Regions from separate parts of the Terrisporobacter muris genome, predicted to be linked through region 2. Evidence: riboswitches for the same ligand, from Rfam matches in the RefSeq annotation. Region 2 holds a riboswitch; each other region holds the start of a gene.
The links. A riboswitch is a leader RNA that binds a small molecule or an ion and turns the genes downstream of it on or off. The one in region 2 is predicted to bind cobalamin.

Region 1 (3,290 bases), on a different contig from region 2:
CCAACTAATAGGATAATTATAGATATTATTACAGGCAACATAATTAAGGTTGTACTAAATCCAGAATTAAAATTATCTTTTTCATGTGTTTTCATATAAACTACACTTATTAAAATTCCTAGTATAATAGATGTACCTATTACTAGTAGAGAATTAATAAGAGTAAATGATTCTCCTGTTGTTGAGGATATTATTGTTTCTAACATATTTCAGCTCCTATTTTTATTTCATTATTTTCTTTATTATTTAAACAATATTTCATAAATTCATTTCCATACTTTGAAAAATGAGTTGGATAAATTTCAAGTTCAGATAAAACTTTTGTAAACCATAAAGGTATGGCACCTAATATCTTTACTTCCATAAGATATTTTCCATCTCCAACGACATCTTCACCAAAACTTCCTTCTTCTAAAAGTAGATGATTTCTTCTAGTCAAAACTCTTGAATCAAATGTTACTCTAAAATCAGGATTATCCTTACAGAAAAAAGCATTTCTTTCATAAGATATAAATACAGTAGGATATACTTTTGTTTTACTAATATAGTATTCTATTTCATGAAGTACTTGTTTATCCATATAATCTTTAACCACAGGTTTTTTATTGTTATAAAGAAATTCATAAGCTTCACCTAAGGACAGAGAAAGTCTTCGCTTGCTAACAATACCCTTGATTTTTTTCTTTAATTCTAAGAATACTCTATCATTAGCATTAGTTGGTATCGTATAGCTTCTTAGTCTGAGTTTTTCTTTATAATATGGTTTTGATATGGAATGTCTTATTACATCGCTATTTTCAGTATCATAATAGATATTATAGATACTGTAAGTTCTATTGTTTTGACAAAATTTATCAGGATTCATATAATCCAGAAGTTTTGGAATTAATTCATTATATTGATTTTCTGTTATTAAAAACTTTTTCTCATAACGTTTAAAGGACTTTATTGCCATATTTTTCACCTCTTTTATCAATTGTTTTACACCATGAGTATAATAATTTAACCTTAAAATAATCTTAAAGAAAATCTGTTAATACATTTTTATAAAAATCAAACTTTTTATAGAATATTTACAAAAATTGGTATAGAATTAAAGTGAAAGAATAATAAAAAATATTTTAGGTTCTTTAAAGATTAATAGGGAAAGAGGTGAGAACCCTCTACAGCCCCCGTTACTGTAATGTGGACGAAACTCAACAAACCACTGTAAAAAAGTTACGAATGGAATTTGAGCAACGGATTTGACTAAAATTGCATGGCGCCGACGTAGTCGTTTAAAGCATTAGCAAAGTCATATCGTTGGTAATATGAACGTAGTGAATTTTTTATGGGAAGGTGAGGAGTAGGATGAAGCTAAGTCAGGAGACCTGCCTAGAGTATAAAAAGAAATTTCTTCGGGGTGAAGGAAGTATCTTATTAGAAAACATTTTATGTTGGAAATTAAGAGATACGAGCCTAGCCTTTCGGTTAGGCTTTTTTTAATTATCAACTAATTAAGTAAGCAAAATATTTAGTTACAACAAGAAATCTTAGTTAAATGAATTAAAATAATAAGATATACACCCTAAAAATAATTAAAAGGGAGATGTATGTAGTATGAAAAAAAGTAATGTAAAATGGTCATTAATAGCAGCATTTATGTTAATGACTACACCAGTAATCTCAAATGCAATGCACATTATGGAAGGCTTTTTACCAGTAAACTGGGCAATAATTTGGTGGGTAATATTTATACCTTTCTTTATAGTAGGACTTAAAAATATTACTAAAATAGTAAAAGAGCAACCTAAAAAGAAATTATTATTAGCTCTTTGTGGAGCTTTCGTTTTTGTATTATCAGCATTAAAAATTCCATCAGTTACAGGTAGTTGTTCGCATCCAACGGGTGTAGGCCTTGCAGCAATATTATTCGGACCTAGTGCAACTGTAGTTTTAGGGACAATAGTATTATTATTCCAAGCCTTATTATTGGCGCATGGTGGAATTACAACTTTAGGAGCAAATGCTTTTTCCATGGCAATTGTAGGACCATTAGTTTCTTTTGGAATATGGAAATTATGTAAAGATAAAATAGATAAAAAAATGGCAGTATTTTTAGCAGCAGCTTTAGGAGATTTGTTAACATATACTGTAACATCTTTCCAACTAGGTTTTGCTTTCCCAGATCCAGCAGGTGGATTTATGGTATCAGCAGTAAAATTCTTAGGAGTGTTCTTTATTACTCAAGTACCTATAGCAATAGCAGAAGGATTACTTACAGTTATAGTTTATAACTTTATAACTGAAAATGAAGAAAGAGAGGTGTTAGCATAATGCAAAGTTCAACAAGAAAAAAATCAAGTAGTATTAAATTAACAATCACTTTACTTCTTTTAGTTTTAGCTATAATTATTGTCCCATTAATAACTCAAAAAGGAGCAGAGTTTGGTGGAGCAGATGGAGAGGCTGAAGGTGTAATAACTGAAATAAATCCAGAGTATGAACCATGGTTTAGCAGTATAATAGAGCCTGCAAGTGGAGAGATTGAAAGTTTATTATTTGCATCTCAAGCTGCATTTGGAGCAGGAATAATAGGATATTATATTGGAACTACTAGAACTAAGAAAAAGATGAGAGATGAATTATTAAATGATAATAGATGATTATGCTTATAAAAATAAGTTATCTAAAGTAAATCCAAATATGAAATTTGCCATAGGTATGTTGTTACTAATTTTATCTTTAATTAATCCTTATAATTATATATCCTTAATTATTATAGCAATAATGAGTTTGGTTATAGTTGGGATTGCAAAGATTGAATTAAAAGATTATATTCATTTTATTAAAATTCCCCTAGTATTTTTAATTATCAGTATAATTATGATACTTCTGACTTTTTCTAAAGATAAAGAAGTCTTATTATACAGTATAAAAATAGGAAGTTTATATATAGGTGTTTCAAATGAATCTATAATATCATCAACACATTTATTCTTTAGAGCATTATCATGTTTGACTTGCATTTATTTTATAATGCTTACAACACCTTTTAATCAATTAATATTTGTATTCAAAAAACTACATTTACCAGACATAGTTTTAGAAATTTCCATGCTAATGTATAGGTTTATATTTATATTTATGGAGGAAGTTGCAGATATAAGAAAATCTCAAGAACTTAGGTTTGGATATATAAATTTAAAGAATGGATACAATTCTTTTGGATTATTAGTAAATATGTTATTTAAAAGAATGATGATAAGATATGATGAAATGAGTATAGCTCTAGACATGAAATTATACGA
Region 2 (3,290 bases):
TTTCCTTACAATATGAGGAGCAATTAAGTCTACAAATCCTATGGTTCCACTTAATGCTACTGAACCTCCCGTCAAAATAGAACAATATATAAATAATTTGCTTTTCACCTTTTTTGTATCTACCCCTACTAAATTTGCTTGTTCTTCACCAAATGTAAGTATATCCATTTCTTTTGTAAATCTAAGGACCCCTAACATTCCTATAATAAAGAAAGGTATAATAAGTCCAACATATGACCAACCCTTCATTGCAAAGCTTCCCATCTTCCACAGTGTAATACTTTCTAGATCCTCAGTGAAAAATGCTGTTAATGTTGTTAATAAAGCATTTACAAACAAAGAAAATACCATTCCTGCTAAAATTATTGTATTATTTGACATAGTTTTATCTATTTTAGATGCAAAAGTTATAACCAGAAATACAGTAGCTAAACCAGAAATAAATCCTATTAATGGCAAGGTAAAGCCTTGTAGTAAAGGTATTGATATACCTGAAACAATTACCAACCCTGCGCCAAGAGATGCCCCTGAGGATACACCTAGTGTATATGGTGATGCCAATTCATTTTTTAATACAGATTGAATGACAGCGCCACTTACAGCAAGACATCCACCAACTATAAATGCTAATAACACTCTTGGTAATCTTATTTTCCAAATTATAGCTACTTGCGGAGATGCTATGTTTTCATTAAGTGGTAAATTTAAAATTTTATTTAGCATAACAGATATGGTATCTAAAATGCTAATATGGGAACTTCCATTGGAAGCTCCCATACTTATAATAAAAAATGTAATCAATACACTTAATAATATTTTCTTTTTATTTCTATTTTCCATAAACATCTGGATATATAGCTTTAGCCATTTGATCTAAAGCTTTCAGTATATTTTGATTTCCACGAGCAGCTGAATTTGCATCTATATAATAAACATCTCCATTTTTAACAGCTGTTATGTTATCCCATCCATCACGTGCTAATATTTCTGCTGCTGGATCTTCAACATAATCAACTTTTGTTAATATTACATCTGGATTAGCATCTAATATTGCCTCTTCTGTTGGGGCAAACCAGCTTTCTTCATCTTTAAACACATTTTCTGCTCCTACTACTTCAACCATTTCATTTAAGAATGTGCTGTGACCAAAACTAAATAAGTTTGGAGCTGGACCTATTTCAAAGTATACTTTCTTTTTATCTTTTATAGTTTTAGCTAACTCTTCGTATTTAGATATTTTTTCTTTCATATCAGTGATTATTTCTGCACCTTTTTTCTCTTCATTTACTAAAGAAGCTATAAACTCTATATCCTTGTATATACCTTCTATACTATCACTACTTGGTATGTAAACTACTGGTATACCTGCTTCAACTATTGCTTTGTATGGATCTTCTGCAGAACCTATTTTATTGTGTCCTGATGCTATTATTATATCTGGCTCTAAAGCTATTATTGCTTCTGCATCTGGATTATTCATATCCATTTTGGGAAGTTCTTCATTCAATCCTTCTATTCCTTCAGAATATTTATCTACACCAACTAGTTTATCTCCTACACCAAGTTCTACTAAAACTTCAGTATTTGATGGCACTGCAGATATTATTCTTTCTAATTTTGTTGGTATTGTAACCTCATTTCCTTCCCTGTCAGTTACAGTTGTCTCTTTGCTATTACTGCATCCAACTGTAAACAGTAGTATAAAACTTGTTATAATTGCTAATATTCTTTTCTTCATGTCTTTTCCTCCTATAAATTGTCATAAAAATTCGCTTCGCTTCAGGCAACTCCGTTGCTCAAAAGTAACTTTTTTTACATTTCAATATTTGTTGATATTGCTTAATTCCACGAGTTTTCCACAGATTTGATAGCAATATAATATCCTTGTATGTAAAAAAAGCCTAACCGAAAGGTTAGGCAAATATATACATAGATTTTAAACATAAATGCTTTGTCATATTAAATCAAAAAAATACATATCTATTCTCTTAATATATTAAAATTTAAAACACAATGTTCCATAATGTAATATTTTCTTCACCCCGAAGAAACTACTTTATGATTTTAGGCAGGTCTCCTGACTTAGCTTCATCCTACTCCTCACCTTCCCATAAAAATTTGCTTCGCTTGAGCGACGTGTCGGCGAAATACTTCATGTCGCCAACGAGATGTCTTTGCTACCGCTTTAAGCGACTACGTCGGCACCATGCAATTTCAGACAACTCCGTTGCTCAAAATTCGCTTTTCTTTTATAAATTTTCACAGTGGTATTGTTGAGTTTCGTCCACATTACAGTAACGGGGGCTGTAGAGGAATCACACCTCTTTCCCTTTTAATCTATTGTAAATAGAACCTTAAAATCTAATGTATTCAATTTTTACTCAATTCATTATAACATATTTTGTAATTTATTCAATTTTTTTATTTTATATAATTTTATTTTGTCGTTTATCAAGCCCATTTTTGCAAAATATTTACCATGAAGTCCTTTATATCAATTCCATAGATATCATTTAGTAGTTTATCTTTTAAAACACTTTCCGGTGTTCCATAAGAAACTTCTTCTCCTTTTTTGATCATAAGTACTTTATCTGCAAAATACTGAACTAAATTTAAATCATGCAATACTCCTATTACAATCTTATTATTATCTTTTACCCATTCATTAAGATTATCCAAAAGATCTATTTGATTTTTAAAATCAAGATGATTTGTTGGTTCATCTAACAGAATTATATCTGGATCTTGAGCAAATACCCTAGCCAAAAATACTCTTTGTAATTGACCTCCTGATAATTCTGTAATTAACTTATCTTTAAGATCATACACACCTACTTTATTCATGCTATCTACTATTATTTTCCTATCTTCAAAAGAAAGTTTTGAGAAAGCACCCTTTGAATATGCATATCTTCCTAAGGATACAGTATCATAAACAGTATAAGGAAAATATAATTGAGATATTTGACTCATAAGTCCTACTTTTCTTGCCAATTCTACTCTACTAAGCATAGTTACTTCTTTATTATCTATTTTTATATTTCCCTTATAATCAATAATATTGGCTATAGATTTTAATAATGTACTCTTACCACATCCATTAGGTCCAACTATACATAGGTTTTCTCCATTTTTTACATTAAAACTGATATTCTTAATTATATCTTTATCATCATAACCACAATAAAGATTTTTAACATCTAACATTTAACATCAACTTCCTTTTTTAAAATATACATAGGCAAAAAACGGTGCACCTATTAAAGCTGTTACAGCTCCTACCGGTAATT
Region 3 (3,290 bases), on a different contig from region 2:
CCTAGAAATTGGGAATATTTTTTCCTCCATTCCTGCTAAAAATACAACCGGGAATTCAAGACCTTTTGATGAATGTATAGTCATTAATGAAACTCTATCTTCTTCTTCTTCTTCATTATCTGGTTCTGCATTAAGTGCAACATTTGTTAGGAATGATTCTAAACTCTTATCATCACTTGAACTCTCAAACTCTAGAGCAACTGATATAAGTTCTTGTAAGTTTTCTAATCTATCTTCCCCTTCATTGTTCTTTTCTTTTAACAATTCATCCTTATATCCTGTTATATCTAATACTTTTTCAATTACTTGGCTAACAGTATATATTCCTGTAAAACTTCTTAGTGTGGACATTAAATCTACAAATTCACTTATACTTGCTCTAGCTTTTCTCGATATATCTGAGTTATCTTCTATATCAATAAGTACGGAATAAATACTTTCTTCTTTTAAACTAGCTCTGTCTTCTATTTTTTCTATAGTTCTAAGTCCTATACCACGTCTAGGAACATTAATTATTCTTTTTAAAGATACATCATCCTGAGGATTTTGTATTACTCTAAGATAAGCTATAATATCCTTTATTTCTTTCCTTTCATAGAATTTTATACCACCATAAATATTGTATGGTATCCCCGCTCTATTTAAAGCATCTTCCACAGAACGAGCTTGGGCATTGGCTCTATATAAAACTGCAAAATCTTTGTAATCTCTATCTTCATATCTTTTCATATATGAAATAGTATTTATTATGAAATCACCTTCTTCAATTTCATTTTCTGCCAATTGAATTTTTATTAGCTGCCCTTCCTTTTTATCACTCCAAAGTCTTTTTCTTTTTCTTTCTGTATTATTAGCAATAACATGGTTAGCTGCATCCAATATTACTTGTGTTGACCTGTAGTTTTGCTCAAGTTTTACTATTTTAACATTATCATAATCTCTTTCGAATTCAAGAATGTTTCTTATGTCAGCGCCTCTCCAACCATAAATACTTTGATCATCATCTCCAACAACACAAATATTTTGATGTTGCTTAGCTAATAATTTTATTAACTCATATTGAGCTTTACTTGTATCTTGATATTCATCGACCATTATGTATCTAAATTTATTTCTATAAAAGTCTAATACATCTGGACATTCTTTAAATAACTCAACTGTTTTCATTATTAAATCATCAAAGTCTAGTGCACTATTTCTTTTTAAACGATCTTGATATAGGGCATATATTTCCCCTACTTTTGTTTTAGATATATCTCCTTCATTTAATTTTAAATACTTTTTAGGAGAATATAGTTTATCCTTTGCATTAGATATGCAACTTAATACATATTTAGGGTCAAAGGCTTTATCACTAATGTCCAACTCTCTCATACAGTCTTTAATTAAAGTTACTTGGTCTGGACTATCATATATAACGAAACTTCTGTTATAACCTATTTTATTTATACTTTTTCTAAGGATACGAACACAGCAAGAGTGGAATGTTGTAATCCACATTTCTTTAGTATCGGTTCCTTCCAAAGTTTCTTCTACCCTTTCCCTCATCTCATTGGCAGCCTTATTAGTAAATGTTATTGCTAATATATTTTCGGCTTTAACATCCTTATCTTCCATAAGATATCCTATTCTAGTAGTTAAAACTCTAGTCTTTCCTGACCCAGCTCCAGCAAGTATTAATACAGCGCCTTCTGTATTCTCTACTGCTTCTCTCTGAGCGGGATTTAATTTTTCTATTATATCTGAAATCATATATATCCTCCTATAATGCTCATATAAATATATTTTAATCTAATTCTGATTTTTCTTCAAATTTCATAATACTATAATAATTCCCATGAATAAATTATAAAATACTATTCCTCAAAAAAAGGCCTTAGGACTTTGGAGAATCCTAAGGCATAGGTTAAGGGTTATTCTATTTTCAAACTATTTTGAAATAAAATAGGTTGAGGGCAATTTAAAATTCACTTCGATCATATAAATGAAATAGCTTCGTTACCACTTTAAGCCACTATGTGAGCGCTATGATAATATAATTTCATTATATGTAAAAAGTGCCTAACTTCAAGTTAGGCACAATATCTTCAAATAAAAATTTTTATTAAGATATTTCTCCTTCCCCGAAGAAATGGCTTTATATTATAGGCAGGTCTCCTGGCTCTGCTTCATCCTACTTCTTTTCCTTCCCATGTTTTCCACAGTGGTTAAAAGTTTCGTCCACATTACAGTAGCGGGGGCTGCAAAGGTATCTCACCTTTTTCCCTATTAATCTTAAACAAGAACCTAAAATATTTTAATTAATTTAATTTTGAACTAATATAATTATAGCACATAAATAAAATAATTTGTTATTTTTTACCAAATATTTCGATATATGTTTTCCTAAAATATTTTAATTTTTTATTATTTTCTTCAAATACATAGCAACAATATCTGCAAATCTTTCTATATCCTTAGTATAAATAAAGTCTTTGCCATAAATCATTTTTTCTGCATCTAAATCGCTTTCTTTGCCAGTAAAAACTCCCAGTACAAGTATACCTTGCTTTCTTGCTTTTCTAACTTCTAAAGCTGTGTCTTTCACTCCAATAATACCTTTATATGATGCTTCTCCTCTTAAACTTCTAGATCTATCTTTCCCAATTTTCACATCATTAGGCTTTCCATCACTAAGAACTATAAGAATTTTATTTTCTTCTTCTCTTTCTATTAAATCATCACAAGTTGCCTTTATTGCTAGTCCATCTCTATTATTTCCTGCTGAAAAATATTCGAATATATTTTCACAAGAATTAATATCATCGTTATAATTTCTATATCGTTTCAATATGGTGTAATCTAAAAAACTTAGATATCCCATAACCCTATTTGGAATACCTACAGAAGTTAATGCCATAGCAATTATATATGCTTGTATAGCCACATTAAATTGATTTCTACTTTGTGAGCCGCTGGCATCTAGCAATATATCTATTACATATTTTCCTTTTTCATTTCGTATATCTTTATAAAATACTTTGGTATTATTACTTCTTCCTATTCTCCATGCCCTATTGGCACAAATAGTTCCTCCATCAGAATAAATTCTATCAATAGCACTTTCTTCTACTAATATTCTTGATATACTTTCCTTTAGTTTATTAATGCTTCTTTTATGTAATTTAATATTATCTCTATATTTATATAAATTATTTTCTTTTTGCCTAGTAACATATTTTAGTTGAAAAGCATTGTTACATTCACTACGCAATACTCCATCTGTGAAGTGAATTCTACATCCCTCATGA

Region 1: linked by a shared signal. The riboswitch ahead of NSA58_RS12390 (energy-coupling factor ABC transporter permease) and the one ahead of NSA58_RS06985 (ABC transporter substrate-binding protein) in region 2 are both predicted to bind cobalamin.
Region 3: linked by a shared signal. The riboswitch ahead of pcrA (DNA helicase PcrA) and the one ahead of NSA58_RS06985 (ABC transporter substrate-binding protein) in region 2 are both predicted to bind cobalamin.

The regions. Positions count from the first base shown of each region.
Region 1 covers NZ_JANKBY010000163.1:3,267-6,556, forward strand. The annotation lists gene NSA58_RS12380 (DUF4956 domain-containing protein) at 1-206, opposite strand, end outside; gene NSA58_RS12385 (polyphosphate polymerase domain-containing protein) at 200-955, opposite strand; cobalamin riboswitch at 1,107-1,392, shown strand; gene NSA58_RS12390 (energy-coupling factor ABC transporter permease) at 1,600-2,316, shown strand; gene NSA58_RS12395 (energy-coupling factor ABC transporter substrate-binding protein) at 2,316-2,645, shown strand; gene cbiQ (cobalt ECF transporter T component CbiQ) at 2,632-3,290, shown strand, end outside.
Region 2 covers NZ_JANKBY010000061.1:2,159-5,448, forward strand. The annotation lists gene NSA58_RS06980 (FecCD family ABC transporter permease) at 1-840, opposite strand, end outside; gene NSA58_RS06985 (ABC transporter substrate-binding protein) at 830-1,738, opposite strand; cobalamin riboswitch at 2,051-2,372, opposite strand; gene NSA58_RS06990 (ABC transporter ATP-binding protein) at 2,452-3,207, opposite strand; gene NSA58_RS06995 (FecCD family ABC transporter permease) at 3,214-3,290, opposite strand, start outside.
Region 3 covers NZ_JANKBY010000053.1:8,976-12,265, reverse strand. The annotation lists gene pcrA (DNA helicase PcrA) at 1-1,752, opposite strand, end outside; cobalamin riboswitch at 2,131-2,305, opposite strand; gene NSA58_RS06290 (VWA domain-containing protein) at 2,396-3,290, opposite strand, start outside.